Regions from separate parts of the Colwellia sp. M166 genome, predicted to be linked through region 2. Evidence: predicted binding sites of a transcription regulator. Region 2 holds the regulator's gene; each other region holds the start of a gene.
What was found. The regulator LexA, encoded in region 2, represses DNA repair genes until DNA is damaged. The targets are predictions, from matches to a motif close to TACTGTATNNNNATACAGTA.
Positions count from the first base shown of each region.

Region 1: FGD67_RS17445 (DNA recombination protein RmuC) is a predicted target of LexA. The motif match lies at 4,341-4,360, and genes of this name have one in related genera.
Region 3: recA (recombinase RecA) is a predicted target of LexA. The motif match lies at 1,646-1,665, and genes of this name have one in related genera.

Region 1 covers NZ_CP040755.1:3,857,187-3,867,415, forward strand. The annotation lists gene FGD67_RS17435 (S9 family peptidase) at 61-2,097, shown strand; gene FGD67_RS17440 (hypothetical protein) at 2,501-4,012, opposite strand; gene FGD67_RS17445 (DNA recombination protein RmuC) at 4,373-5,827, shown strand; gene FGD67_RS17450 (diguanylate cyclase) at 6,009-7,157, shown strand; gene FGD67_RS17455 (sodium-dependent transporter) at 7,275-8,612, opposite strand; gene FGD67_RS17460 (cytochrome b/b6 domain-containing protein) at 9,066-9,764, shown strand; gene FGD67_RS17465 (cytochrome c) at 9,783-10,229, opposite strand, start outside.
Region 2 covers NZ_CP040755.1:2,710,134-2,720,362, reverse strand. The annotation lists gene FGD67_RS12360 (cytochrome c oxidase assembly protein) at 1-18, opposite strand, end outside; gene ctaD (cytochrome c oxidase subunit I) at 30-1,634, opposite strand; gene coxB (cytochrome c oxidase subunit II) at 1,647-3,143, opposite strand; gene lexA (transcriptional repressor LexA) at 3,845-4,459, opposite strand; gene FGD67_RS12340 (DUF2955 domain-containing protein) at 4,606-5,655, opposite strand; gene FGD67_RS12335 (HlyD family secretion protein) at 5,667-6,731, opposite strand; gene FGD67_RS12330 (MarR family transcriptional regulator) at 6,721-7,212, opposite strand; rRNA gene rrf (5S ribosomal RNA) at 7,917-8,031, opposite strand; rRNA gene FGD67_RS12320 (23S ribosomal RNA) at 8,341-10,229, opposite strand, start outside.
Region 3 covers NZ_CP040755.1:1,158,029-1,168,257, reverse strand. The annotation lists gene mutS (DNA mismatch repair protein MutS) at 1-1,374, opposite strand, end outside; gene recA (recombinase RecA) at 1,717-2,751, shown strand; gene FGD67_RS05260 (XdhC family protein) at 2,927-4,021, shown strand; gene FGD67_RS05255 (response regulator transcription factor) at 4,192-4,839, shown strand; gene arsB (ACR3 family arsenite efflux transporter) at 4,988-6,019, opposite strand; gene FGD67_RS05245 (redoxin domain-containing protein) at 6,387-6,923, opposite strand; gene FGD67_RS05240 (MFS transporter) at 7,073-8,245, opposite strand; gene FGD67_RS05235 (LysR family transcriptional regulator) at 8,423-9,334, shown strand; gene FGD67_RS05230 (PAS domain-containing hybrid sensor histidine kinase/response regulator) at 9,477-10,229, opposite strand, start outside.

The sequences.
Region 1 (10,229 bases), 1.1 Mb from region 2:
GTATGTTCAGAATGTATAGTAAAAATATTAATAAAAGCATATAAACAAAAGTAGGATGTTATGAATAAAAAAATAGGCAGCATGGCAACGCTTACTACGTTGGCCTTTGCCAGTGCGACAAGTGCTGCGAGCACAGTCGAGTCAAAGGTGTTAGATGTCACGGCATTAACAGAGTTTAATCAAATTCATGATTTTGTCGTTTCTCCGCAAGGTGACAGCTTTATATATCGCCTAAAAAAAGGCATTCGCTCTACAGATAACCACCTTTATTTGCAAAACGTAAATTCAAATAAGGCGCAGCAGCTGACCAGCAACTCAAGTGGTGAAAGCAATGTCATGTACGCACAAGATGGAAAAAGTATTTATTTTCTTTCTGCGCGCAGTGGTAGCTCACAAATATGGCAATTACCACTGAGCGGTGGTGAAGCTCAGCAAGTATCAGCGTTGCCTCTTGATATTAACGGTTTTCAAATGTCTAATGATGGTAAACGTTTTGCCGTTGAGCTAACGGTTATGCCGGGCTGTGAAACTATGCAGTGTACGCTTGATGCCAAAGCTACTGACGCCAAGAAAAAGCATAATATTAGAGTGTACGAGCAATTAATGATTCGTCACTGGGATACATGGAATAGCGCTTATAAGTCACATTTATTTGTGGCAGAAAAAAATGACAGTGGTGCGTTTACACAAGCGACTGATTTAATACCTTCATGGCAGGGCGATATTGCCGGCGCAGGTGAGGTGAGTTTTCATCCTGACGGTAAAAGCTTAAGCTTTTCAGCAAAGCTGCCAAGCAAAAAACAAGCGTGGAATACTAACTTCGATATTTTTGAAGTCGATTTAACCACTAAAGAACTCACTAATATTACCGAAGAAAATACCGCTTGGGATGCAAAACCGGTTTATTCTCCTAATGGTCGTTATTTAGCCTATAAAGCCATGTCGGTGCCTGGCTATGAATCAGATAAGTTTACGGTGATGATCCGTGATGGAAAAACCGGTAAAACGCGTGCTGTTGCCAAACAGTGGGATCGCTCGGTGAGCGAGTTAGTTTTTGCTGATGATAACCGTACTTTGTATGTTACCGCCAATGATATGGGTCAAAAAAGCATTTTTGAAATAAACCCAGAGTTTGGTGATGTTCGTCGCGTATATAATGATGGCACGGCAGGGAAAATAGCTGTATCAGCAGAGAAAGTGTTTTTTACTCGTCACGCGCTTGATGCGCCAACCGATATCTTCGCCATTGACCGTGACGGTCAGCAGTTAAAGCAGCTAACGCAAGTCAATGCCGATAAACTGAGTAATATTTCACTTTCAGAGTTTGAACAGTTCAATTTTAAAGGCTGGAACGATGAAGAGGTACATGGTTACTGGTTAAAGCCAGCAAACTTCCAAGAGGGTAACAAATACCCTATTGCTTTTTTAGTGCATGGTGGACCACAAGGCAGTTTCGGTAATATGTTTCATTATCGTTGGAATGCACAGTTATGGGCGGCGCAAGGCTATGCTGTTGTGATGATCGATTTTCATGGCTCCATTGGTTATGGACAACAATTTACCGATTCAATCGCGCGTGATTGGGGCGGAAAGCCACTAGAAGACTTACAAAAAGGCCTTGCTGATATCACCAGTCAAGAACCTTGGATGGATGCTGATAACGCTTGCGCACTCGGAGCATCGTATGGTGGTTACATGATGAACTGGATCCAAGGTAATTGGTCTGATGGTTTTAAATGTATTGTTAATCATGCTGGTTTGTATGATATGCCAAGCTTTTACGGCTCAACAGAAGAGCTTTGGTTCCCTGAACACGATATGGGCGGCCCCGTTTGGCAAGGTAGTGAAGACTATAATAAATTTAACCCTGCGGCTTTAGTTAAAAACTGGCAAACGCCGATGTTAGTCATTCAAGGTGAGCTAGATTATCGTGTACCTTACGCGCAAAGCTTAGGAGCGTTTACCGCTTTACAACGTCAAAGCATTCCAAGTCGTTTGGTGATGTTTCCAGATGAAGATCATCATATTCGCAATCCGGATAACTTGAAAGTATGGTATCAAGAAGTGTTTAACTGGATGAAAAAGTATACTAAGTAAAATATCTTATCACGGGGGGCGGTGCATATAGCACCGTTATGACTACTAAACTCTGCATTAATCTTATACCAATTCTACTAAGTTTCCCTCTCAGCGAACAAAGTTAATAGACTTGGTGTTAAATGAAGAGCTTGTAAGGTAAAAAAACGGTAATGCTATTGCAAGCATTGCCGTTTTTTATGTCTTGAATAAGCAGTACTAGCCCATTTATTATGCCTTATGGTGTTTCATTATGGTGTTTCATTATGGTGCTAGGCTGCAATATCAGCTATATAAAAGAGCGCTTTACTGGTTAGTCAGTGTAGTGCTGATACTAGTATGCAACTACACTTAATGAGTAACGTTCAATAAGGCATATTTATCAATAAGCCATAAATTTTTAGTTTCTATGGCGTTAATTAATCTAATTACACTCCTGCCAGTCAACGCCATCAGTACTACATTCCTTAATATAGGTATAATCTTCACTGTATGTAAGACGTTCCCAAAGACCACTAGAGTACTTATCTGTTTGCACTCGGGTTGCTTTACTATCATCAGTAATTCGTTTATGCCAGTCAGTAACCTCTACGGTTACTTCATCATCAAACAGATAAGGTAGTTGTTTTAGGTGAGTGATTAATTCTGTGCTATCAAGGTCGTTCGTTTTATCTGCTAATGACTTCCAGTGACTCAAGGTATCAAATTCAGCTAAATCGTCATAGATAGTAAAATTAGCATCGTAGCTGATATTCGACACTTGATAAGTGATCGCGTAATATTTTCTGTCCGAGTTGTCGAAACCTTGGCTATTACAAGTCTCAAAATCAGCCGTGATGCTATACGGACTGCTGTTTGATAACTGGTACTTTACGCCATCTTCGGTGAATGATGCAGACTCGTTATTGATACAAATATACTCTTGACCACCGTTACTGGTATAAATGTCTTTTTGTATGCTTAATATACCGTCGTTCCATGGTGAAACAGTTTCTTCTCGGTCATAAATAACCAGATCAATCGCACTATGATCATCATTAAGTCTAACAGTTTCAATGAGATAACCTGTCGGGAGAAAAATAATACTTTCTCGATACCAAGCGTCAGGGAAACCAGTGCCTTGATCATAGAATTCATTCTGGTACACCGTGACTCTAATTTCGATAGCGTTCGGGTACTGTGTTTCAAGATCTAACTGATGGGCATATGAGGTTTTTAATCCCGTGACAATATTTTGTGCTGCTTGATACGCTTCTGCATTTTCCGAGGCAATAAAGTCAGCATAAATATCCTGTGCAGAGATATTATAATGACTAACTAAATTTCTGATCACTGAGTTGATTTCTGTGGCTAATTCTGTTCGTAAACTATAATTATTTTTCAATATTTCACAGCTCATAGCTGATTTGCTACTTGCAGATAATTTATCTTGCAGCTGTTGCCAAAGCACTGTTGTGAGAGGCGAAATATGTAGTAAGTCAATATCAGTGATCGGCAATAATGTTGGTGGTTTCGACATCTGATAAGCTTGCGTTACTTCACCTAAGTCTTCATCAATTGCGCCAACAGGTATATCAACATATAAAGTAGCATAGGTTAGGCATTCTTTTTCATCATCGCTAAGCTCTAATGTATAGTCGCCAGCATCACCTGATACGGTAATAGGCTCATCATTGTTATGTTGTTTATCGCCATTAAGATCAAGCCACACACTAGCACCTGAGACATAACCGTCAATCACTTTACCTGAAAAAACATGTGTTACTGGCGGGGTTGGCTCAGGCTCAGGCACAGGTGTTGGATCCGGTATCGGTGTTGGAACAGGTATAGGCTCTACTACCTTTTTAGTTGATGCGTCGCCTCCGCCTCCACATGCAGTCGTTATAATTAATATGACGGATAAACTCAAACAACGAACTATGTTTTTTAATCGCATTACTTTTCCCTAAGTGAGTATGTTATTGATATTCTGTTAACATTTTAATTACAATTATTCTATGGTAGCTCTAGCCTACCGTCAACGCTTATTGCTGAATGAACAAGCACATTTATTTGAGGCGAATATCGTATAAATGATTAAAAAATGACTAAAATTGCAGTTGTCGTTTCTCTGCATGCGCTTGAGCTACGACTATTGATAACAAAAAACCTCAAAGAATTAAAATAGAAAATGACAAGCAGCATTTAGCTTTTGATAAATATCATAACTAGCTGATGTGGAGTTTTAAAAAATGATTAACCTTATCAGTAAAATATGCTCTAATAACTGTTAATATTTACAGTATTTGGCGTTACTATGAATTCATTACTTAATTTTCCTTGGTTAGCTCTAGATAACTTTCCGACCTTAATCGCAATAGCATTAGTGTTACTCATTAGCCTAATTCTTATTACATTGGCGTTACTTCGCCAAGTGGTGAAAAATCGCTCATCTTTTATTACTCAACAACAACTTTTGCAGCAGTTAGCTGAAAAAGTGAATTTGAGTTATGAAGTTAATGCCAGTAATCAGCAACAACTTCAGCAACAGTTAAGCTTTAATCATCAACAACTCGCCAACCAGCAAAGCGAGTTAAAAACTTACTTTGAGCAGCAAATATCCGACTTTAAGTTGAAGTTATTGCGTCAACATGGCGAGCAAGGTGAAAAACAAGCACAGCAACTTTCTAGTAACAGTGAACAGCTTAAAAAAACCTTATATGAACACCACGTTACTTTCAGCGATAACCAACGTAAAGCCGCCGAACAACTGACAACACAACTTACTGCAACATCTAAGTTAGGTCGTGAAGAAATGGCCAAATCGTTGCATTTATCCAGTCAACAAGTGGCAAAAAGAATTGATGAATTAACGGTTTCAACCGATAACCGACTAAAAGATATTAGCGGTCAAGTTGAAAAACGTTTAGCTGACGGCTTTGAGAAAACAACGAAAACATTCAACGATATTTTACAGCGTTTGGCGCTTATTGATGATGCACAGAAAAAAATTACTGAGCTTTCCAGTAATGTTGTCAGCTTACAAGAAGTGCTATCAGATAAACGCTCGCGTGGTGCCTTTGGCGAAGTGCAGTTAAACGCTTTAATTCGCAATGTTTTGCCTGAACAGCATTTCTCACTGCAACACACGCTATCCAATGGTAAAATTGCTGACTGTATTTTATTCTTACCTGAGCCAACCGGTAATGTCGTGGTTGATTCTAAGTTTCCGCTCGAAAGTTATAAAAAAATGGCTGACAATAGCTTAGGTGAATTTGAACGCAAAGCGGCAGAGCGACAATTCAAGCTCGATATTAAAAAGCATATTAATGACATTAGTGATAAATATTTAATTGAAAAAGAGACGGCAGATGGTGCGGTAATGTTTATTCCAGCAGAAGCTATTTTCGCGGAAATTCATGCTCATCACAGTGACTTAGTTGATTATGCCAATAAAAAGCGTGTTTGGTTAGCATCGCCAACCACCTTAATGGCTATTTTAACTACCGCCCGTTCAGTGTTAAAAGACGAGGCAACCCGTAAGCAAATTCATGTCATTCAGGCGCATTTGTCGCACTTGTCGGCTGACTTTTCTCGCTTTAAAGGCCGTTTTGCTAATTTAGCTAAACATATTGATCAAGCGGCAAGTGACGTTAAACAAATTCATACCTCGGCTGATAAAATTAGCAATCGTTTTGAAAAAATAGAGCAAGTTGAATTAAAACAAGAAGATGAAAGCCTTGCTATATCTGCAGATAAAAAAACTAGCTAACCTTATACCTTGCTAGGCAAAGTCACTTAAGACCTTATTTCGCTTCTTTGGTACTAACTTTGCCAGCAGTTGCTATAAAATGCACAACGACTAAGCAGAAAAGCGTTGAATTGGTCAACATTTTATTTCGGAGTTACGCTTGATTCATTTTTTCAGCGGCTTAAAAAGCAGTATTATCAGTTTGAGCGTTTTTACTGCTTTTTTCATCCTTGTTTATCAGTACCCAAGTTATTGGTTAGTAAGAATAAATCTTATTGAACAAGTACTTTATGGTTTATTTACGCTCACCATTATACTTTCTAGTTACTTCAACCGCAGCCGACTAACGTTAGCGGCAATAGCCTTATGTGTATTTTATTTAGTTCTAACGAATTTTATTCCTTGGCAGCAATGGTTGTTATCTCATGGTGATTGGTTGCTGCTAACTGGCGCAAGCATATTGTCATTGTTGAGTGTGCTTAAAGACCGAGGCCTACTGTCTATTCATGGTGTTTATCGTCTTGCACTACTATCTAGCCTAGCTGTTGCCAGTTATTATTGGTTTGATATTGTTGATATGTTAAAAACACGCTTAGGGCATATTGCTCAGTTGACGCCTTATCTGCAATATTTAACTATTGAGTTGTCGTTAGTGTGCTTTACTTTGCTGTTATTGTGGCGAGGCGTACGAGAAAAAAACTTAGTTACAACGGCACTGTTAAGTAGCTATTGTATTTGGCTAGGTCATTACTATCAGTTGATCACATTACCTTGGAGCGTACTGTTAAGCATGTTAATGGTGCATTACTTGTGCGTGGTGTTTATAGACTCATACCTTTTAGCCTATCGTGATGAACTAACTAGCTTGCCTTCGCGGCGGGCACTTAATCAGCGTGCGTTATCGTTAGGTCGCAAATATACCGTGGCTATGCTCGATATCGATCATTTTAAAAAGTTTAATGATAGTTATGGTCATGACATTGGTGATCAAGTATTAAAACTAGTAGCAAGTAAATTGGCACTAGTTAAAGGCTCCGGCAAAGTGTTTCGTTATGGTGGTGAAGAATTTACCATTATTTTCCCCGGTAAAACCGTTGCGCAGGCCAAACCTGCTTTAGAAGCAGTTCGACAAGCGGTAGAAGATTATAAAATTATCATTCGCCAAGCGCAGCGAAGCACGAAAAAAGTGCGCAGCAGTAAAACACCCCATCAAATGAAAACTGTCAGGGTCACCATCTCTATTGGTTTGGCGGCAAGAACACCAAAATTGAGTTTTGAACAAAGCTTAAAATTAGCCGATCAGGCGCTATATCGGGCAAAAAAAACGGGTCGCAATAATGTTAGTGAATAATATTGGCAATGGATAAAGCTGGCTGCTGAAAGCCAATAAAAAAGCCACGAACATTACCATGGCTTTCAGTCACTACGTTAGCAAATGTTAAATTTAATACAGGTGACTCAACAGACCCTAGTTTAAAATAGCGACGTTAACAAAAACAACGGTTAATAACAGTGGGCAAACAAAGCGTAAATAATTGCCCCATATCGGTAACCATTTTCTACCTTCTTGCAATGAGACATCGCGCAGCTTATTACCTCGCTTCCATAACCAACCAACGACAATGAAATAAAACAAGCAGCTCAGCGGCTGTAAAATAGTGGTAAGGACTCGGATCACTAAGCCAAACAAGCTATCAAAAAAGGCAATCAAAGTCATGCTCGCGGTTAATACAACTGCTGATACCATCCATGTTGCTTTTGAACGGCTAAACTTTTTATCTTCAACAAGATAAGCAACGGGTACTTCGGTTGATGAAATAGTTGATGTTAGCGCTGCTATTGATAATAACGAGAAAAACCCTATCGCGACTAACATACCAATATTGCCCATAGAATTAAAAAGCTCAGGTAATATGTTAAAAATAAGTTGTCCTTCACCAATTAACTTATCACCCTGAAATACTTGTTGTCCGGCTTCTTGCGCAACATAAAGTGCAGGAATAATTAATAAACCGGCCATAAAGGCAATAAAGGTATCGAGTGCAGTAATTGAAAGGGCGAGTTTACCTATATCGCGGTCTTTCTTCATATAAGAGCCGTAAACCATCATGCCGCCAACACCAATAGACAAGGAGAAAAAAGCTTGCCCCATGGCAGAAACAATAAGTTTTGGATTGGTAACTTGTGAAAAGTCCGGTATTAAGTAAGTTCTTAAACCTTTTTCAGCGCCAGGCTGTTGCAGTATATAAGCAATTAAGGCAACTAGCATAATCAATAACACGGGCATTAAACGCGCGGACCATTTTTCGATACCGGCATTAACGCCCTGATGAATAATGCCCGCACCGAGTAAAATAAATATCGGCGTAAACATTAAATTTCTTTGAGTACTCGATGTTGCTAACCATTGCGAAAGCTCATGCTGGCCTAATAACTCAAACAGTGGTGAAAGGGCGTGTGCAAGCATCCAACCGGCAACGATGGTATAAAAACTTAGCATCATAATTGCACCACTTAGACCAATTAAACCAGCATATTTACCAAGTTTTGGTGCGGTATCACGACAGGCATCTTCTAATGCAGAAACTGGATTTTTTTGTGCTTGATTGCCAATATACACTTCGGCATAGAGGGCTGGTAGCGCAAGTAGAACGGTTACCACTAAGTAAACAAACAAGAATGCACCACCGCCATTATTGGCGGCTTGTGTTGGAAAGCCCCAAATATTGCCTAAACCGATTGCCGAGCCAGCGGCTGCAAGAACAAAACCTATTCTTGAATGAAACGAATCTCTAACATTACTCATAAATGATAATTATTATTGTTGCTAATACTTTACTTTGAGCTTACCTAGTTAACACCCGTTAGCAAAGTTATTTTATGATTTTGTTGTCTTTGCGGCTAAATTTATAGCAATTAGGGAAAACATGATGACAGAGCTTGCATTACCAGACTTGTATCTTTGCAGATGTTTGATTTTTCTGCGCTATTTATTGGCCACGATATCAAAGCATTCATCTTGCTTTTGATTTGAGATAGGTAAGATTTCGTAACTACACTAACTTGCTGATTGCGCATAAAAGCTATGTTGCAACTTTACATAGAGAGGGGCGCTATGTGACTATGAATATTCTCAGTAAAAATGCTAATATCTTGGCGGTAAAATGGCTGAGCCAAAAAGTTTAATCGCCTTATCAGATTAAATTTTGTTCATATGAAAATGGTTCAGGTTAAATAAAACCTTGAGATAAAAATAGCGATGAATAAAGAAAAAATGCATCTAATTTGGGATTTACCTTTGCGCATATTCCATTGGTTGTTGGTATTAAGTATTGGCGCTTCTTGGTATACGTCAAATCAAGATAATGGTCTTATTGAATATCATTTATGGGTAGGATACTTTGCGCTAGGCTTGATAGTGTTCAGAATTTTATGGGGATTTATCGGTACAAGACATTCGAAGTTTATTAATTTTTTTCCTAGTTTGAAAAAAATAACTGCCTATATTCAATCTTTTAAACAAGCTGAACCATTACATTATGCCGGACATAATCCGTTAGGAAGTTTGATGGTGTTTTTTATGTTAATCACCATATTTTTGCAAGCGGTTAGTGGCTTGTTTATGGATGATGACATATTTACTACTGGACCTTATAGTGGCTCAATAAGTAGTAGTTTAGAAACGGTATTTATTTATATTCACCGTAATGGTTTTAATCTTATGTTAGCCGCAATAGCGCTGCATATCTGTGCGGTTGTTTTCTATGAGCGAGTTAAAAAGCAAGCGCTGATCTCAGCAATAATTACGGGGAAAAAATCAGCAAAAATAGTTAATAAAAAGGATAGCATCAACCATTCAAAGATTGGCTTAGCTATCCTGTTATCAATCGTTGTTGCCGGGTTTATCTATTGGTTAGTCGTGCTCAATGCCCCGGTTATTGAAGAGTACTATTATTAGCTAATAGTACTCTAATAATTAATCAGCTTTGTAATCATCGTGACAACCGCCACATGATTTACCTACTCCTGCAATGGCTTGCTTAATTGCAGAACTATCAGCTGATTTTGCAGCCATTTGTAAGTGTGCTGAAGCTTCACTTAGTGCATTGATGCGTTTAGCGAAAGCTTTCGGCTCTTGCCAAATTTTATCTAATGCTGCTGTTTTTACTTTAAAGCTAGAGGTGTCTGTTTTAGTGTAGTCAGCTATCATTAAAGATAATTGATTAATTCTTTCGGCGTTTTTTTCTACTACTTTAGCATCTAAAGGTATTTTGCCTTTTGCCATTGCACCTAAAGGTCCCATATTACTACCGAGTAAGGTGAATACAGCTTTACGGTTATCTGTTGCTTTTTTAGCATGGTCTAATGATTTTGCACTTTCGGCCATGACTGATGTAGCGGTAATAATCGCGGAAGTCGCTAA
Region 2 (10,229 bases):
CGATTCGCTGTTAATCATTCTGCCCCCAGTTAATCGATTTTTGGTGGTGTAGTAAAGGTATGGTATGGCGCAGGGCTAGGCACTGTCCATTCCAAACCTTCAGCGCCATCCCAAGGTTTCGCTGGTGCTTTTTCGCCACCTCTAATACACTTGATCACTAACACCAAGAAGATTAATTGCGAAAGTCCAAAGGCGAAACCACCAATACTGACCCACTTATTAAAGTCTGCAAATTGCAAAGCATAATCGGGAATACGACGAGGCATACCCGCTAAGCCTAAAAAGTGCATCGGAAAGAATAATAAGTTTACCGACACTAAAGAACACCAAAAATGCCACTTACTTAAGGTGTCGTTGTACATGTGGCCAGTCCATTTTGGTAACCAGTAATAAGCACCTGCAAAAATGGAAAATAACGCCCCTGTCACTAATACATAGTGAAAATGAGCCACAACGAAGTAAGTATCATGATATTGAAAATCCACGGGGGTCATCGCTAGCATCAAGCCAGAAAAGCCACCAATAGTGAACAAAATTACGAAGGCAATAGAGAACAACATCGGGGTTTCAAAACTAATCGAGCCACGCCACATCGTTGCCGCCCAGTTAAACACTTTCACGCCAGTAGGTACGGCAATTAACATGGTGCAATACATGAAGAACAGCTCACCAAATAACGGCATCCCTGTGGTAAACATGTGATGCGCCCAAACAATGAACGACAAAAATGCAATTGATGCTGTCGCGTAGACCATTGAGCTATAACCAAAGAGCTTTTTACGTGAAAATGCGGGAATGGTAGTAGAAACAATACCAAAAGCCGGCAAGATCATGATGTACACCTCAGGATGACCGAAGAACCAGAAAATATGTTGAAACATTACTGGGTCGCCACCACCGGCGGCATCAAAGAAGCTTGTACCAAAGTAAGTATCGGTTAACACCATAGTAACAGTACCTGCGAGCACCGGCATCACCGCGATTAACAAATAAGCTGTAATAAAAAATGTCCAAACAAACAATGGCATTTTCATGTAAGTCATACCCGGCGCGCGCATATTCATGATGGTGACGACAATATTAATAGCCCCCATAATCGACGATATACCCATGATATGCACTGCAAAAACAAAAAATGCGGTACTACCATTACTGTAAGTTGTTGATAGAGGTGCGTAGAAGGTCCAACCAAAATTTGGCGCACCGCTATCTAAAAAGAAAGTTGATAATAATATCGCAAAAGCAAAGGGCAGGATCCAAAAGCTCCAGTTATTCAACCGTGGTAATGCCATATCAGGTGCACCTACCATCATAGGTAGCATCCAGTTAGCCAAACCCGTAAAGGCTGGCATTATCGCGCCAAACACCATGATCAAACCATGCACTGTGGTCATTTGGTTAAAAAAGTCAGGCTCAACTATCTGAAGTCCCGGCTGAAATAACTCAGCTCGGATAACTAGCGCCATAACACCGCCAGTCAAAAACATGATAAATGAGAACCATAAATACATCGAGCCGATGTCTTTATGGTTAGTGGTATATAACCAGCGTTTCAGGCCAGTCATTTTATGATCGTGGTGATCACCGTCATGTGAGTCATGCTCGGATTGATCATTAATTACATCTGTAGTCATTATAACGCCTCCCTACTTCGCACTGGCAGCAACATCTGCTGGCTGGACTAAATCACCGGTGTTGTTACCCCAAGCATTTCGCTCAAAAGTGATAACTGCAGCAATTTGCGTTTTAGTTAATTGGCTAGCAAACGCTGCCATCGCTGGATTTTTCTTGCTGCCATTAAGCACCATATCCATATGCACTGCTATATTACCAGTGGCAATTGCACTACCTTTAAGAGCAGGAAATACCGGCGCCATCCCTGCACCATTCGCTTGATGACAAGCCACACAAGCAGTCATATAAACTTTTTCACCCATAGTCATTAATTCATCTTGGCTATAGACCTTAGATAAATCTTCAGCAGGGATCTCTTCAGCTACTTTAGCAACAACTTGCTCTTTAGCATCAACAGCCACTTGCGTAACTGTATCAGTGACATTTGCAACAGCAGCGCCGGAAGCAGCTTTTACATCCGCGGCTTGCACCGCATCACCGGTATTATTACCCCAAGCATTACGCTCGTAAGTTACAACTGCAGCAATTTCTTTTAAGCTTAATTGTTTGCCATAACCTTGCATACCCGTGCCTGCTCGACCATTAAAGACAACGTTGATATGTTCGCTTGCTGGGCCAGTAGTGGCAATTGCACTACCTTTAAGTGCTGGGAATGCCGGTGGTAAACCTTGTCCACTCACTTGATGACATGCCGCACAATAGGCGATATATGTTGTTTCACCTAGCTGCATTAGCTCGTCCATAGGAACAGACGCATTTAATGATGCCGCTTCAGCTGCTGCAGCGTTAGCTTGTAGTTGCTTTTGCTCATCAAGCCAAATGGCATAGTCGGCTTCAGTTTTCACTTCAACAACAATCGGCATAAAGCCATGATCTTTACCACAAAGCTCAGCACATTGGCCACGATAGGTACCCGGTTTATCAACCTTAGTCCAAGCTTCGTTAATAAAACCAGGGTTCGCATCTTGTTTTACCGCGAATGCAGGTACCCACCAAGCATGGATAACATCATCCGAAGTAATAACAAAACGAACTTTTTTATTGATTGGAATAACTAAAGGACGATCAACTTCTAGCAGGTAGTGTTCACCTTTTTCGGCCGAGGTACCATCTTGGTTTTCGTATTGCTCACGTGGAGTAGACAGTACTGAGTAAAACTCAATATCTTGATCAAAGTACTTATAGTGCCACTTCCACTGCGAGCCAGTAACTTGCACAGTAATGTCAGCATCATCATTATTTTCCATATCAATGAGCGTAATTGTGGCAGGAACTGCCATGGCAATAAGAATAACGACTGGGATAGCCGTCCATAGAATTTCAACTTTTGTGCTTTCATGGAAGGTAGCTGGCTTCGCCCCTTTTGATTTACGGTGAAACACCATAGACCAAAACATAGCGCCAAATACTACAACACCAATGGCAGTACAGATATAGAGTACCAACATATGCAAATCATATACGTCTCGACTAACTTCTGTAACACCTTTGGTCAAGTTCAGTGACATATCTGCCCAAACTGAACTAGACAATAAACTCCCTAGCAACAGTAAACCTAGGTTACGTCTTTTCACTCGACATCTCCTTCACCCTTTGAGGCTAAATAACACAATATAATCATTAAAAACAATGAATATGGTTATCTCGCGCATACATTTATTATTATTTAAGTGACGAATTTTCAAACAACAATCAATTACGTCCTCTTGTTATTTTTGTACGTTTTCTAGACTAGAATTACTCAAAACTTGATCTGGGTCAATTTATAATTTCATAAGAAAGAAAAATAAAAACTAATAAATACAATAGAGTAATAACCCTAAAACAAGGTGAAAACTGCATTTATACTGGCATAGCTTCAATGTTCATTTTTCATTCAGCACGCAAATATCATGCAGAATAATAAATAATCAGCACTGAAAGTGACTGTACAAAAAAAAGTCAACTGTCAGTATAAATTGATGACAAAGAAAATTACTCTACATAAATAAACCTTAGATACATAATAACGAGTAGAAGTAAGAAAAGCCCAAATTTGAAAGGTAAATAGCTTGAACTAACAACGAATAAATTACTTTTATATCGCGTGTGTAGACCTAAAGTGTAAATAGGGGAGGGAGATATATAAATGACTGCAGATCTAAACAAGGTAATTGATTAAATCCACAACATCATTCGATGATACAACAGTAAAAGTGTCTGAAAGTTATCACATCCAATCAGCTGCGCGGATAACGCCAACCGCAACACCTTCAACATTGAAATTCTGCGAAGTTAAATCAACTTTAATTGGCGCGAAATCTTCATTTTCAGCATGTAAATAAACCACATTACCTTCACGCTTAAAACGTTTCACCGTAACATCGTCTTCAACACGAGCAACAATAACCTGGCCATTTTTTACGTCATTAGTTTGATGAACCGCAAGTAAATCGCCATCCATAATACCGATATTCTTCATACTTTCGCCATGAACACGTAATAAATAATCAGCAGCAGGATGAAATAAACTACCGTCAATTTTGTAATGTTGCTCCACATGCTCTTGAGCTAAAATAGGCTCTCCAGCTGCCACTCGGCCAATTAATGGCAAACCGTCTTCAATGATAAACTCTTCAGCTAAACGAATGCCACGCGATGTGCCTGGTAACATTTCAATATAACCTTTCTTAGCTAATGCTTTTAAATGTTCTTCTGCTGCATTTGCCGATTTAAAACCAAAAAAATTAGCAATTTCGGCACGTGTTGGTGGCATACCGGTATCAGAAATTTTGTCTCTAATGAGATCAAAAATCTGCTGTTGTCTAGGTGTTAAAGGGCGCATAGTTAATCCTTAGGCTAGCTTATCAGCAAACCTGTATTTTTAAACAGTATTACTGTTATTGTATACAGGCTGTAAGTAAACGCAAGGAGTTATTATAATCAGCACTATAATCATGAATGTAACACTCACTCGAAGAGCTACATCGGCTAGTCATAAGTGTGATGGCGTGTAACGCTAAAACGATTCAGAATACGATGAATAATATACACCGCGCTTAAACTTGCTATTACAGCTAAACAAACCGAACTAAAGCGATAGAGTGCGCTGAAGATTAGATCTTGTCCTGGTCCTAAAGATTGACCAAATAAAATACCAAAAGTGGTTAAAACCCCAAAACCAACTCCTGGCGCCCCACCACCTAGAATATGAAATCGACTAAATATCAACGACAAAATCCAGAGTATAACAACAGGAAATAACAAAAAGTCACTATGCGTGTATAACAATAACTGTGCAACTAAGGCGGCGCTACAACCGATAAGTGTACCTATTATGCGTTGCCAACTTGCTATCCCGGCAGCTTTCCAACATAAAGAAAATAAGATTAAAATAGATGCGGCCTGAGCAGAAATTGAATCTTGTAAATCTAGTGTTTGAAAAAACACAAAAGACAGTGTCGCAACACTCGCACATAAAAGCACTTCATGACGTATGCTTTCTTTAGCTTTTTCAGGCATCAATCGAGCAGCTCGAGCTGTTACATCAGGAAACAGACCATGCATCAATATTGCAATAATTATCGTCATTATGATCGCAACAGCATTACTTAATATTAATGGGTATATACTTGCATTATCAACAATATAACTAGCAAAATGTAATTGAATTGATAAGCTCACAGCGCCTAAAGCACCAAACAAAAAAGCACCTGAAGTACTCATTTGATAAAACAAAAAACAAAAGGTAATAAAAACAAGCATTGTCATTAAAACAGGTAAGTGCGAAAACGCCCCCTGCATCACTAACACTATACATGCACTAAATGCAGCACTGGCAATAAACTGCCTTATGACTGATGTATTAATAATCGGCACCAACCCCAATATCAACATAGGATAAACAGTAAAAAATATCCCATTCGGCCAGTTCATTAATTTACTTAGTGCGAACCCAACGGTACAACCCCCAGCAATACGCAAGGCTTGGCGTAATCCATTGGCATCAAGCTGTGTCGGTTGGCTAATGACTTTATTCATATAATGCTCTACTAATAAATGTAGTGTAACCAACTAATAAAACGTATTTGCATTGAGCCTAACCACTGACCAAACCATGAATCTGGCAACAATTGTACCGTTGCTCTTGCGCCACTCGGCATATTAGCAAGTAATGTCTCATTCGTTGATAACTGCAAATGAATGCGTTGACGCTGAGCATCTCGTACCCAACGATTACTTGTCTCGGTAGTACTCAGTAAGCCATTCGCGCTTAATTGCCCATCACTCACACCCGCTTCAAAGCTAACAATTTTAGCATCATATACTTCACCTGGACGGCTATCGAATACAACTTTTGCTAAACTTCCTATTCTCATATTTAGTAGTGATTTTTCACGAAAATCAGCAACTAAATCAGCTTTATTAGCCACTATTGCCAATAGAGGCGTGCCAGTAGAGGCATAAGCACCGTCAAGTAATTGTAAGTTAGCAACGACACCACCACTGAGTGCTCGCACTTTTGTGTATGACAAATTAAGCTCAGCTTTCGCTAATTGATTAGCGGCATGATGCAACGCTAAATTATTATCACCTGAATCTCCTCGATCTAAAATAGCTGCAGATAGCTGCGCCTCAAAAGCCGTTACACTTGACTCACTTGCTTCAAAGTTTGCCCTAATGCTTTCAAGGTTTTGTTCAGAAATAGAGTTTTGTTTATATAATTTTTCACCTCTATTCTTTAATAGCTTTTGTTCATGTTGTTTTGCTTTAGCAGCACTAATTTGTGCCTCAAGCACTTTAATATTAGTATCAAGACGCTGATTGAGTAATTTAGCATCATCATAGGCAAGTTTAGCTTGTTCATACACAAGTAAATAACTGCTATTATCGATTTCAAATAATAAATCATCTGCTTCTACTGCTTGATTATTACTCACAACTACATTAGTTACTCTGCCACCAATTTGAGGTGCTATTTGCACAACGGAATGATAAACCCGCGCTTGTGGTGTAACCGGAAACCAAATATCCGCAATAACATAATAGATGAAGATTAAAATAAATCCGACTAATGAACATTTTACATAACGAGCAAATTTTTGATCAGGTGTCATGAATATTTCCGTGATTAGTAGATTGTTTAATATAAGTTTTTGCGTTTTCTTCAATTTTAACTAAACCATAGGCCATCATATCAAGTTGCTCATGGTTCAAACCGTTATAAAGCTGATCTTTTATATTGGCTATTTTCTCTTGCAAGGTGATCAGTACATTCCTGCCTTGCGCAGTAAAATATATTCTTTTACTGCGTTTATCTTTCTGATCGACTTTACGCACAATCAATAACGACTCTTCAAGTTGTTTAAGTGTCCGTGTCAGCGAGGGCATCTCAATAGCTAAACTATGCGCTAATTCAAGTTGTGTTGTCCCTTCTTTGAGCACATTTATATGTACTAATGTTCTCCAACGACACTGTGTTAACCCTAACGGTTCAACAGCAATAGTGACAACTTCTCGACATAACCTATGCACACGACCCATATTGCCACATAAAGTTAAATCGAGTGTTTCATAAAAAGGCGGCTGTTTTATCATAGTAGTCTCTACTTACTTAGCAAGCTAACTAGTTTATCATTAGTTAGCTTGCTAAGTAAATATAGAGTAATCACTTTAAAATATAAATTTCTAGTCCTTAGCATTGTCTCTGCTGATGTCTTATAAAGTGTATTTTATTACGGTGTTATTTCTTTAGAATTAATATAATAAATGAATTAGCAACACCAACTGACGAGAGGCAGCTGTCACTCAGGTTAGTCACACTATTATTATCATTGGTGTTTCAACATAGTGCGTAACTTTTTAAACGCCAGAAAGTAAAAAGCCTACCAATGACGTGCATGGATGCACTAATGCCCTAAGCACATGGATGTGAGGAGCGGTGTCCTACTGACGTATAGGATATATTAATGTCGTGGGCATATGAATATGCAGCAACGACCTCACATAAAGAGAAGAACACCCACACGCTCTCATTCGACGCTAGTATATTTGACGTGAAGGGAATTACTAATGCCGTGAGTGCATGGATGCACAAGAACGAGCACTTCTGCGTCTCTTTATATAGCGAATTTCCTACAAGGATGTAGGTCACTAGAACAACGCAGGAGTAGTTGTCGAGGGTTCAAGGGGGCCACGGTGCTATTGTTGCAATTTTTTATTTAAACGCTAGATAGCAAAAAGATTTAAATGTCAGAAAGCAAAAAACCCGTAGCATTAGCTACGGGTTTCTCTTAATAGAAGCCTAGCAATGTCCTACTCTCACATGGGAACTCCCACACTACCATCGGCGCTAACACGTTTCACTTCTGAGTTCGGAATGGGATCAGGTGGGGCCATGTCGCTATTGTCGCTAGACAAAAATTTTCTTGTTAATTACCAAATTGACGCCATTGCTACAATCGCTCTGATACTCATTGAGTAAACTCAACTTCGTTTCTCGCTCATTTGCTGCTTTGTCAATTCGTCACTTACCTTCGTAAATGATTAACAAGTAATAATCTTAGAAAGCTGAACTCTGTTAAGAGTTAAAAATACTCGTTTTACTGATAGCTGACAGCTTTTAACTGTTAGCTTATCTATCTCTTATTCACACTATTGTCATGCGTGATGTGTGTATTCCTACACTGTGTCAAACTTCATACAACAAAACCACTTGGGTGTTGTATGGTTAAGCCTCACGGGTAATTAGTATTGGTTAGCTCAATGCCTCGCAGCACTTCCACACCCAACCTATCAACGTTGTAGTCTCCAACGACCCTTTAGGGAGCTTAAAGCTCCAGTGAGAACTCATCTCAAAGCCTGCTTCCCGCTTAGATGCTTTCAGCGGTTATCAGTTCCGAACGTAGCTACCGGGCAATGCTATTGGCATAACAACCCGAACACCAGCGGTTCGTCCACTCCGGTCCTCTCGTACTAGGAGCAGCCCTCTTCAATTCTCAAACGCCCACGGCAGATAGGGACCGAACTGTCTCACGACGTTCTAAACCCAGCTCGCGTACCACTTTAAATGGCGAACAGCCATACCCTTGGGACCGACTTCAGCCCCAGGATGTGATGAGCCGACATCGAGGTGCCAAACACCGCCGTCGATATGAACTCTTGGGCGGTATCAGCCTGTTATCCCCGGAGTACCTTTTATCCGTTGAGCGATGGCCCTTCCATACAGAACCACCGGATCACTATGACCTACTTTCGTACCTGCTCGACGTGTCTGTCTCGCAGTTAAGCTGGCTTATGCCATTGCACTAACCGTACGATGTCCGACCGTACTTAGCCAACCTTCGTGCTCCTCCGTTACTCTTTAGGAGGAGACCGCCCCAGTCAAACTACCCACCAGACAGTGTCCCCAAGCCCGATAAGGGCCCTAGGTTAGAACATCACGCATACAAGGGTGGTATTTCAAGGTTGGCTCCACCACATCTAGCGACATGGTTTCAAAGCCTCCCACCTATCCTACACATGTAGGAGCAATGTTCACTGTCAAGCTATAGTAAAGGTTCACGGGGTCTTTCCGTCTAGCCGCGGGTATACGGCATCTTAACCGCAATTTCAATTTCACTGAGTCTCGGGTGGAGACAGTGTGGCCATGATTACGCCATTCGTGCAGGTCGGAACTTACCCGACAAGGAATTTCGCTACCTTAGGACCGTTATAGTTACGGCCGCCGTTTACCGGGGCTTCGATCATGAGCTTCGTCCGAGGACTAACCCAATCAATTAACCTTCCGGCACCGGGCAGGCGTCACACCGTATACGTCATCTTTCGATTTTGCACAGTGCTGTGTTTTTAATAAACAGTTCCAGCCACCTGGTTACTTCGACTCTCCATTGCTTACTGAGCAAGTCATTCACATTAGAGAGCGTACCTTCTCCCGAAGTTACGGTACTATTTTGCCTAGTTCCTTCACCCGAGTTCTCTCAAGCGCCTTAGTATTCTCTACCTAACCACCTGTGTCGGTTTGGGGTACGGTTCCTATATATCTGAAGCTTAGAAGCTTTTCCTGGAAGCATGGCATCAATGACTTCATCTCCTTGGAGACTCGTCTCGTATCTCAGCGTTTAAATGAAATCCCGGATTTACCTAAGATAACCGCCTACATACTTTCACACGGACTACCAACGCCGTGCTCACCTAGCCTACTCCGTCCCTCCTTCGCAATATATAGAAGTACAGAAATATTAATCTGTTTCCCATCGACTACGCGTTTCCGCCTCGCCTTAGGGGCCGACTTACCCTGCCCTGATTAACATGGGACAGGAAACCTTGGTCTTTCGGCGGGGGAGTTTTTCACTCCCCTTATCGTTACTCATGTCAGCATTCGCACTTCTGATACCTCCAGCAAGCTTTTACAACTCACCTTCAACGGCTTACAGAACGCTCCCCTACCACTTGTTCCTAAGAACAAATCCGCAGCTTCGGTGACTAGTTTAGCCCCGTTACATCTTCCGCGCAGACCGACTCGACTAGTGAGCTATTACGCTTTCTTTAAAGGATGGCTGCTTCTAAGCCAACCTCCTAGCTGTCTATGCCTTTCCACATCGTTTCCCACTTAA
Region 3 (10,229 bases), 1.6 Mb from region 2:
TTTTTCACGGGCTTCTAATTGCGCGAGAAATTCTGTTGCACCATCGCTTAAATCACGCAGTATGTCTAATTCTTCATTATAACCCGGCGCAATAACACCTCCGTCACGGATCAATACCGGTGGGTTTTCGACAATGGCACTTTCTAATAATGCCTGAGTCGTCGGTAATGGCTGACACTGGCTGATTAACGTGGCTAAGTGTACTTGTGTGCAACTTGCCATTAATGTTTGTAGCTCAGGTAAAGCCATTAAGGCATTTCGTAAGCGAGCAAAATCTCGCGGACGGGCAGAACGCAAAGCAATACGGGCAACAATTCGCTCAATATCACCAAACTGTTTTAAATTGCTATTCAGTTCAAACGATAAGTCTTGCTGTAATATTTCTTCAATGGCATTTTGGCGATTATTTAACGTGTTAATATCGCGTAAGGGAAAATGCAGCCAACGTTTTAATAGTCTTGAGCCCATTGGTGTTGCGGCTTTATCTAGAATAGCAGCGAGGGTATTTTCGCTGCCACCTTGTAGGTTTTGTGTTAATTCTAAATTGCGGCGGGTAGCGGCGTCGAGGATCACGGCACTTGATGCACTTTCGCCAATAATTGCTCTGATATGTGGTAATGCCGTGCGTTGGCTATCTTTGACATATTGAAATAAACAACCAGCTGCAGCAATACCTAACGGTTTATCTTCAACGCCAAAGCCAGATAATGACTGAGTGCCAAACTGCTTATTAAGTAAAACTTTGCTGGTTTCTAAATCAAACTCCCAATCAGGACGTCGGCGTAAACCTTTATGGCCAGTGATAATATTATTAGCTGCTAATGATTCTGGGTATAATAATTCTGCTGGTGATAAACGTTGCAACTCAGCTTGTACTTGTTCTTCTGTTCGTGGCTCTACCAACACAAAGCGGCCACTGGTCATATCTAAATAAGCTAGGCCAAAACCTTGTGTTGTTTGATGTACAGCAACAATTAAATTATCTTTTCTGTCGGTCAATAGCGCTTCATCACTGACCGTACCAGGCGTAACTACGCGCACGACTTTGCGCTCAACAGGGCCTTTACTGGTCGCTGGATCACCTATTTGTTCACAGATAGCGACAGACTCGCCTAGTTGAACTAACTTAGCTAGGTAACCTTCAACTGCATGATAAGGAACCCCAGCCATTGGAATTGCATTACCGCCGGTTTTTCCTCGAGCAGTTAATGATATATCAAGTAAATCGGATGCTTTTTTCGCATCATCAAAGAATAATTCATAAAAATCCCCCATACGATAAAAAATTAGAATATGTGGAAACTCTGCCTTTATAGTCAGGTATTGACGCATCATCGGGGTGTGAGTTGAAAGGTCTTGCGTTATTGTTGTCATTGAAATGCCGGAACTCAAAAATTTATGAAAAGATTAATTACCTAGATTATGCCACAAGGCACATTATCAAATCTTTCTATTTTTAATAAAATGTTCAACAAGTTAGCCGAATAAAAACTACTGTATAATAACTGTAAATTGCTTAAGTAACTTTTTTTTCAAGAATCATGAAAAGTTACTAACTAATAATAAGTTGTTATTTTTCAATACTTAAAAAGTATCATCTGTTATATTTTTATGCGATTATAAAATAAATTAATAAAAAACTTGATACTGTACGACCATACAGTATACTTGCTTCATTAAAACGAGTTAAGCACCTAAATCATCGTGGAGCATTTTATGAACGATAACAAAGAAAAAGCATTATCAGCTGCCTTAAGCCAAATCGAACGTCAATTCGGTAAAGGTTCAATTATGAAGTTAGGTGATAATCGCAGCATGGATGTTGAAACTATTTCAACGGGTTCATTAGGTTTAGATATCGCACTGGGTGCTGGTGGTTTGCCGCTTGGACGTGTTGTCGAAATTTACGGTCCAGAATCAAGTGGTAAAACCACATTAACACTGGAAGTTATTGCAGAAGCACAGCGCAATGGTAAGGTTTGTGCCTTTGTTGATGCTGAGCATGCTCTCGACCCAATTTATGCTGAAAAACTCGGTGTAAATATTAATGAGTTATTAGTTTCTCAGCCTGATACCGGTGAGCAAGCGCTTGAGATTTGTGACATGTTAACACGCTCAGGTGCTATCGATATTATCGTTGTTGACTCGGTTGCTGCTTTAACACCAAAAGCTGAAATTGAAGGCGATATGGGCGACTCACATATGGGTTTACAAGCTCGTATGCTTTCACAAGCGATGCGTAAGTTAACGGGTAACCTTAAACAATCGAACACGATGATTATTTTCATTAACCAAATTCGTATGAAAATTGGTGTTATGTTTGGTTCACCAGAAACTACCACCGGTGGTAATGCGTTAAAATTCTACGCCTCTGTACGTTTAGATATTCGCCGTATTGGTGCGGTTAAAAATGGTGATGAAATAGTCGGTAACGAAACCCGTGTTAAAGTGGTTAAGAACAAAATTGCGCCACCATTTAAACAAGTTGAATTTCAAATTTTGTATGGCGAAGGTATTAACAGCTTAGGTGAGTTGGTTGACTTAGGTGTTAAGCATGAAATGGTTGAAAAAGCGGGTGCTTGGTATAGCTATAAAGGCGATAAAATTGGCCAAGGTAAAGCAAATGCTGCTAAGCATTTGAAAGAAAACCCTGAAATAGCCAAAGAGATCGATACGCGCTTACGTGAGTTATTATTATCAAAAAATAAAGTGGTTGAAGTAACAGATAAAGTTGAAGCACCAGCTAAATAAATAGACTAGCGTTTGTTTATAATGAAGCCACTGTAAAGTGGCTTTTTTTATTGGAGTTTTTCAATAAACAATCTTGTGAGAGTTTAAATGAGTCGAGTTTTTAAAGTCTATTTAACTTGCTATGATGGCTGGAGGCTAAATTCGGCTTTTAATATGATAATTCTAAGGTTTTTCATTGTTAAACAATCATTCTCATTTTTCCTTACTCGAACTTTACCTTAGCCAAGCTGATAACTTTTCTTGGGTTATTGCCACTATAGTAAATAAAGCCGGCTCAAGTTACCGCTCTCCTGGTGCGATCATGCTAATTAATAGCTTAGGGCAAACGCATGGTTTAGTCAGCGGTGGTTGTTTAGAAGCTAATATCGTTTTACATGCTAAAAAGGTCTTTGATAATCAGCAAGCACATTATGTTGAATATGATATGCGTGAAGACGATGGTTACGCAGCAGAGCTAGGGGTTGGCTGTAAAGGTAAAATTGGCGTTTTACTACAATTTATCACTGCAGAGCATCAAACCTTATTATTAAGCCTTTATCAGCGCATGAAAAAGGGACAAGTGAGTTATCTACAACAAACATTTTCATCTCCGGAGCCGCAGTCGTTAAATGAACTCAGTTTATTTGGTTGTGAAGGTGAGTTGTTAATAACTACTGATAAAAACAATACTCAAAGTAAAAATACAGCACTAAGTCAAATGATAAAGCAGGGCGATACCCATGCTAATTTCTTAATGGTGAGAACTGAACTTTCACTGACAAAAATCTCTGCGCCAATAAATTTGTGGGTTTTTGGTGGTGGTTTAGATGCTGCACCATTAGTGTCAATGGCAGCCCAAATGGGCTGGCGAGTTACTGTCGTCGATCACCGCTCTAGTTATGCTCGGCAAAGTGTATTTAGGCATGCCAGTCATATTATTCGCGTTCACCCTGATAACTTTGCACAACAAGGGTTATTTCAGCAAATGGATGCCGCGGTTTTAATGACCCATAATTTAAACTTAGATGCTGCTTGGTTGAGATTACTGCATGAAACGAATGTTGCAAAATATATTGGTTTATTAGGACCGCTTGAACGACGTGGTAATGTTGAGGCTTTAAGTCATATTCAAGATAGCGCTTGGTTACTGCAACAGGTGAATGGTCCTGTTGGTTTTGATATTGGTGGTGAGTTACCAGAATCGATTGCTTTGTCTATTTTGGCGCAATGTCATAGTGTTTTACATCATCGTAGCGGTTTAGCATTATCAGGTAAATTCATTAACAGTTGAGCTAATGTGTAAAGAGCAAATTGTTCGACTTAGTCCTTTAGTCTAGTTTGAGTTTATTATCATTGCAGTTTTCTATGATATGGTTACCTTGTTAAGGTTAACCAACGAGCAAAAACATCGTTGGGACAAATTAAAAGATCATTAATCTAAATGTTAGGTTAGAAAATAAAATGACATCAAATACTAAGCTCATCATTGCTGATGACCATCCACTTTTTAGGCAAGCACTGGCACTAATGCTTAAATCTAGTTTTGTTTGCTCTTCTCTACTTGAAGCAGAAACCATACCCGAATTAGAAGAGCAGTTAGCCACTACTACTGATATTGACCTGATCTTACTCGATCTTGATATTCCTGGAGCTCAAGGTTTTAATACCTTAGGTCGAATTCGTCAACTTTATCCAGAAATTGGTGTGGTGATTATTTCAGGTTTTGAAGAGCTTGATACCATTCGCAAAGCCATGAGTTTAGGCGCAGCCGGTTTTATTCCAAAATCGACCCCTGTGCCTGAAATGATTAAAGCGATTAATGACGTTATTCAAGGTAAATTATGGACGCCTCATGGTGATTATAATCCTGATGAACAAGTGACGGAGCAGCAAGATAAACTCGCTTCGTTGACCCCACAACAGCACAAAATATTGCTGATGTTTGCCGAAGGCTTACTTAACAAGCAAATTGCTTATGAACTGGGGTTGTCAGAGTCAACCATTAAAAGTCATGCCAGTACCATCTTTTTAAAACTTGGGGTGAAAAGTCGTACACAAGCAGTGATTTTATTAAATGAACGCCAGCAAGCGAACGCATCTTTTACTTAATATCAGCCTAAGGCCGTTGCCCTTGTCTTACTTTATTTTCTTACTTTATGGTTTTATTTTAAGACAATGGGATAAAAAGCTGCGCTAAGCAGCACAGCTTTTATTAAATTAGCTCACCGGTGATTATTTTACTGTATCGTTTAAAGCCTCATACCACCTGACTTCCTCTAAACCAGTTTTGTGTACGGTTAATAATATAAACTAAAGACAACATAACCGGAACTTCCACCAAGACACCAACCACGGTTGCGAGTGCAGCGCCTGAGTGTAAGCCAAAAAGCGATATTGCTACTGCAACAGCCAACTCAAAGAAGTTAGACGTACTTATCAAACATGCAGGTGCTGCGATGTTATGTGGTAGCTTCATCCATTTAGCGGCAACGTAGGCAATCATAAAAATAGCATAGGTTTGGATCATCAGAGGAATAGCAATTAAGCCAATGGTTTCTGGCTCAGATATAATGGTATTTGCTTGAAAGCCAAACAATAGCACTACGGTTGCTAACAAGCCAATAACCGAGCAAGGTTTTAACCGTGATAATAAATGCTTTAATGACGGTTGACCATGACGGTTATTCAGTATTTTTCGAGTTAATATGCCGGCAATGAGTGGCAGTAATACGTAGAGTAGTACTGATATTAATAAAGTTTCCCATGGTACTTGTATGTTACTAACACCCAGTAAAAATGCAGATATTGGCGCAAAAGCGAAAATCATGATCACGTCATTTACCGACACTTGCACTAAGGTATAGTTTGGATCGCCTTTAGTTAACTGTGACCAAACAAATACCATTGCTGTACAAGGGGCTACACCCAGTAGAATCATACCTGCAATGTATTCTTGTGCTGATGCGGGGTCAACTAAATCAGCAAAAATAAAATTAAAAAATAACCAACCTAAACCGGCCATGGTAAAAGGTTTAATCAACCAATTGATAACAATGGTCAGCACTAACCCCCGAGGGTTTTTACCAACATCTTTTATTGCTGAAAAATCGATTTGCACCATCATCGGATAAATCATCACCCAGATAAACACCGCAACAACAATATTAACGTGCGCAACTTCAAAACCTGCTATTGCTTGAAATGCCTCAGGTTGCCATAAACCTAAAACCACACCAAGGGCTATGCTCAAGCCAACCCAAACTGATAAATAACGCTCGAAAATACCCATAGTTAAATCCTGTTTATCCATTAAATAATTATTTGCAGAAACTCGTACAATGAACTCTTTTTTGCATGCCAGCTAAATGTTCAACATCATTACTGAACAAAATAACGAGTTCGGTGTATAATAAATATTATATATATGTTTTTTCATATGTATAGTTTTAATCATTAGAAACCTGAAAACACTATAGTTAATGCAAGTTGTTTATATTGAGGTCGTTTAGTTTACGCAATAAGCAGGACGATCAGCCGTTATAAACCAAGATGCTTATCAATTTGTTTATAACGGCTTAGAAAAATAGGGGGTGTGGTGAAGTTAACATTCTCTAAATAGTGGAACCCTAAGAAAAGTCGTATGTTCTGAGCATAAATTAATAAATGAGGTTGCCGCGAATCGGGTAGTTTTCTTGGTTACGAACAAAGTTTAAACCTCTTACAATAACAGCTAATTCAGGACGTAAAAATGGCGTGTTAGAAATATTAATGGCCTGTAAAAGACCTTGTTCATTGATCACAAACAGTCCTGGTTCGGCGAAGTTATGCTCAGTTTCTTGTTCAGAACGTGGTGTTGAAATATAAAGTCCTAATTGCTGCATTTGCTGCTCGGTTAAACCGTAAGCAATAGGATAGGTTATTGTTAGCTGGTCCATACTCTCTTCAAGTTGTGCTTTCGAGTCAGCTGAAATAGCGGATACGCTGATACCGATAGCTTTTAATGCTGCTTGATGTGTTTCGAGTAAATTTAAATAGCGCAGACACAATGGACAATGCTTACCTCTATACACCACTAGCATTTGCCAATCAGCATCGCCGTGTGCTTTGCCCATATTCGTGATGGTGCCATCAAGTTGCGTTGCTTCAATGGTTGGAAACGCTTTTCCTGCTGTTAGTTTTATTGCTTGTATCATAGTGCTCTCTAATAATTTTTGGCTTTGCTTGTTTTGAATGAACGTATAGTGCAATAACGGTGTATAAGGTAATACATCCTAAATTACACCGTTTATGGCGTTTAGTTTATTGATAAAAATTCAGCTTAATATGTAAAGTAGAGTAACGGTTATTTCTTTGCAAAAGCGTTAAATAGTGCACTGAGTGAAATTAATAAAACACTCACAGCAACAACGCCTGGCCATTGGTACATTGCGAATGCTTTTACGCCGATCACGGAGCCCAATGCACCGCCGATATAGTAGCCCAACATGTAAATTCCGTTTATACGGCTTTGTGCGCTTGGGTCAATACTGAATACACGTACCTGATTAGCTACTTGTGCACTAAAAATGGCAAAGTCGATTAAAATAATACCCACAATTAATGCTATTAGGTTGCCAGAAAACACGCCTGTAATTGTGAAACCAATAGCCGCTAGCGCCAATACCATCATAACTAACTTTTTAGATCCTAACGAATTGACCCACTTACCTGAAGATTTGGCACCAATAACGCCAGCTAAGGCAATAATTCCAAATAAACCCGCTTGCTCTGCATTGTAATTAAAGGGAGCATCGCTGATATAAATAGCCAGTGTTGCCCAAAGTACATTGAAGGAGGCGAACCAACATGCACCTGTCAGGGTGAATATTTTTAATGATTTATGTTTCGAAAATAAACTCAAAGTACTTTTAAGTAAGGGCAAGTAACGTAAATTAGTTTGTGGTTTATTGGTCGGTAAAAATATAGACAGTAAGATACCAAATACAACCGCTAAACCGGCAGACATAATAAACACACTACGCCAGCTAAAGTTTTCAGCCATAAATCCACTGACAGTTCTTGATAGTAAAATGCCCACCGTTAAGCCCATCATTAAGGTACCAAGCGTTGCACCTTTTTTGTCGGCAGAGACCATTGAAGCGGCAAATGGAATTAACTGTTGGGTGATATTGGCACTGACACCAATTAAAAATACCGCCACGAGTAATGTCGGCAAGTTTGGTGCTATAACGGCAGCGCTGCAAGCGACAATTAACAAGCCAGACAAAATGTTAATTAAACGTCGACGAGGAATTGAATCTCCTAAAGGCGAAATAAATAACAACGCAAAAGCATAACCCAGTTGCGTTAAGGCTGGGATACTACCGAGTTGCCAATCCGTTAAGCGAAATTCATGGGCAATTAACGGTAAAATCGGTTGGCTGTAATATAGGTTAGCTACTGTTGCCGTTATTGCCGTTGTCATCAGCAATAAAATAAAACGACTTAATGGCTGGTTGTGCTCTGACACATTCATTTCTTTATCTTAGTAAAATAAATCATCTTTGAATGATAGGGTTTATTGATGTATAACAAAAATAATAATATTTTATTGAATCTATATAAAATACGTATAAATGAGTTTTTAATACCGAATGAAGGTTTTAAAACCATTTAAAAGCCGACATTAAACACAGCTAGGCATGAGCAAGTTATGGATATAAAAATATTAAAAAGCTTTATTACAGTCGCTAAATATAAAAGTTTTTCAGCGGCAGCGCGCGAGTTACATACCGTACAACCCGCGGTTAGCCGTCATATTTCGGCATTAGAGAATGAACTTGGCGTGAATTTGTTTAACCGTAACTCTCGAGAGGTAAGCATTACCGAGGCGGGCGAGCAATTATTAAAAGATGCTACGGCCATTTTATCTCTAACAGAGCATGCAAAAACACAAGTTAAACTTGCACATAATGGCCAAGTGGGGACTCTTAATATTGCTTATTTAGGCTCTGCCTGTTTATCGTTTATGGCGACTCTCGTTCATGCTTATCGCTCACAATTTCCGCAAGTGCATATCACCTTGTTTGAAATGACAGTAACCGAGCAGATTGAGGCTTTGACAGATGAGCGAATAGATGTTGCTTTTTCAAGGCCTTTACAGAATTCAATTAGTGACGAGTTTATTAGCCATAATATTTATATTGATAAACTCGTGGCCATTGTTAATACAAATCATCAGCTGGCAGATAAACAAACCATCAACTTAGCTCAGCTGAAAGACGAGCATTTTATACTGTTTAAGCGTGATGAGGCACTTGGGCTATTTGATGAAATCATCATACGGTGCAAACAAGCGGGTTTTTCGCCCAATATCATTAGCCAGCCGAGGCACATGCAAACATTAGTGACCGAAGTTGCTGCCGGTTTAGGTGTGGCTATCGGGCCTTACTGTATACGAAAATTATATAGCGAGGGCTGTCATTTTATGACTTTAGACCATGTTGATACGCAAATACCATTGCAGATTCAATATAAAAAGCACAATCATAGTGCGACAGTGCGAGCGTTTGCTGAGATTGCTTTAATGGCTACCAATGAAATACAGCACGATATGGCTAATTGAGCCACCTCAAGGTACTGTTATTAATTTTAATCAGCGCTATGAAAACTAATAAATTAATGGGCAAGTTATCTAAGCACAAGTAAAGTTACATTAACGTCAGCATTTTTCGCTATCCTATACGTCGTCAGTGCCTACTATCTTGCTATAGCTTAAAGTTATCAGGAATATAGTTTCTTTCGAGTTCTTTGGTGAGTAAAGAGCTCATCAGTGCTCGTAAAGATATCGGTTTAACTATTTTTCTTAGATAACCAATGTCGGCTTGTTGCGCCTGTGCTAAAACGCTTTCGTCGGTTGTGGCGGTGATTAAAATAGCCGGTAAAGGATAGTGGCTTTTGGCCCGCAAATATTTGATCAACTCGATACCATTGAAGTTCGCGATATCATGACGTTCGCTATTATTTTGCATCGGTTTGAAAGCCTGCTCGGTAGGCTGTACGTTGGTAGTATTTTCTGTGGCTAATTGATAATCAACTAAAACAATATCGATCGCTTCTTCGTGCTGTAGATAAATCTCAATGGCTTGTTCAGCACTGATAGCACTGTAAACCTTACATTTCCATGCTGACAATAAGTCATTCATTCCTGACAACACAGCAGCTTCATTATCAATACATAAAACACTAACGCCTTGTAAAGTGGTGCTTGCGCGTATTGGTTTAGCTTGTTGTCGTGGCGGTGCTGCTACTATTGGAACGCTGACGCTAAATAGACAGCCATGACCCGCTTTTGATGTTAAGCCCAGCTCATGATGTAAAATTTCAGCTAAACTTTGCGCAATATTCAAACCTAAGCCTAGCCCCTTAGGACCAACTAACTTTGTTGATAATTGCGTGAATTGTTCAAACACTTGTTGTTGTTTGTCTTCAGGTATACCAGGTCCGTTATCTAAAACTTG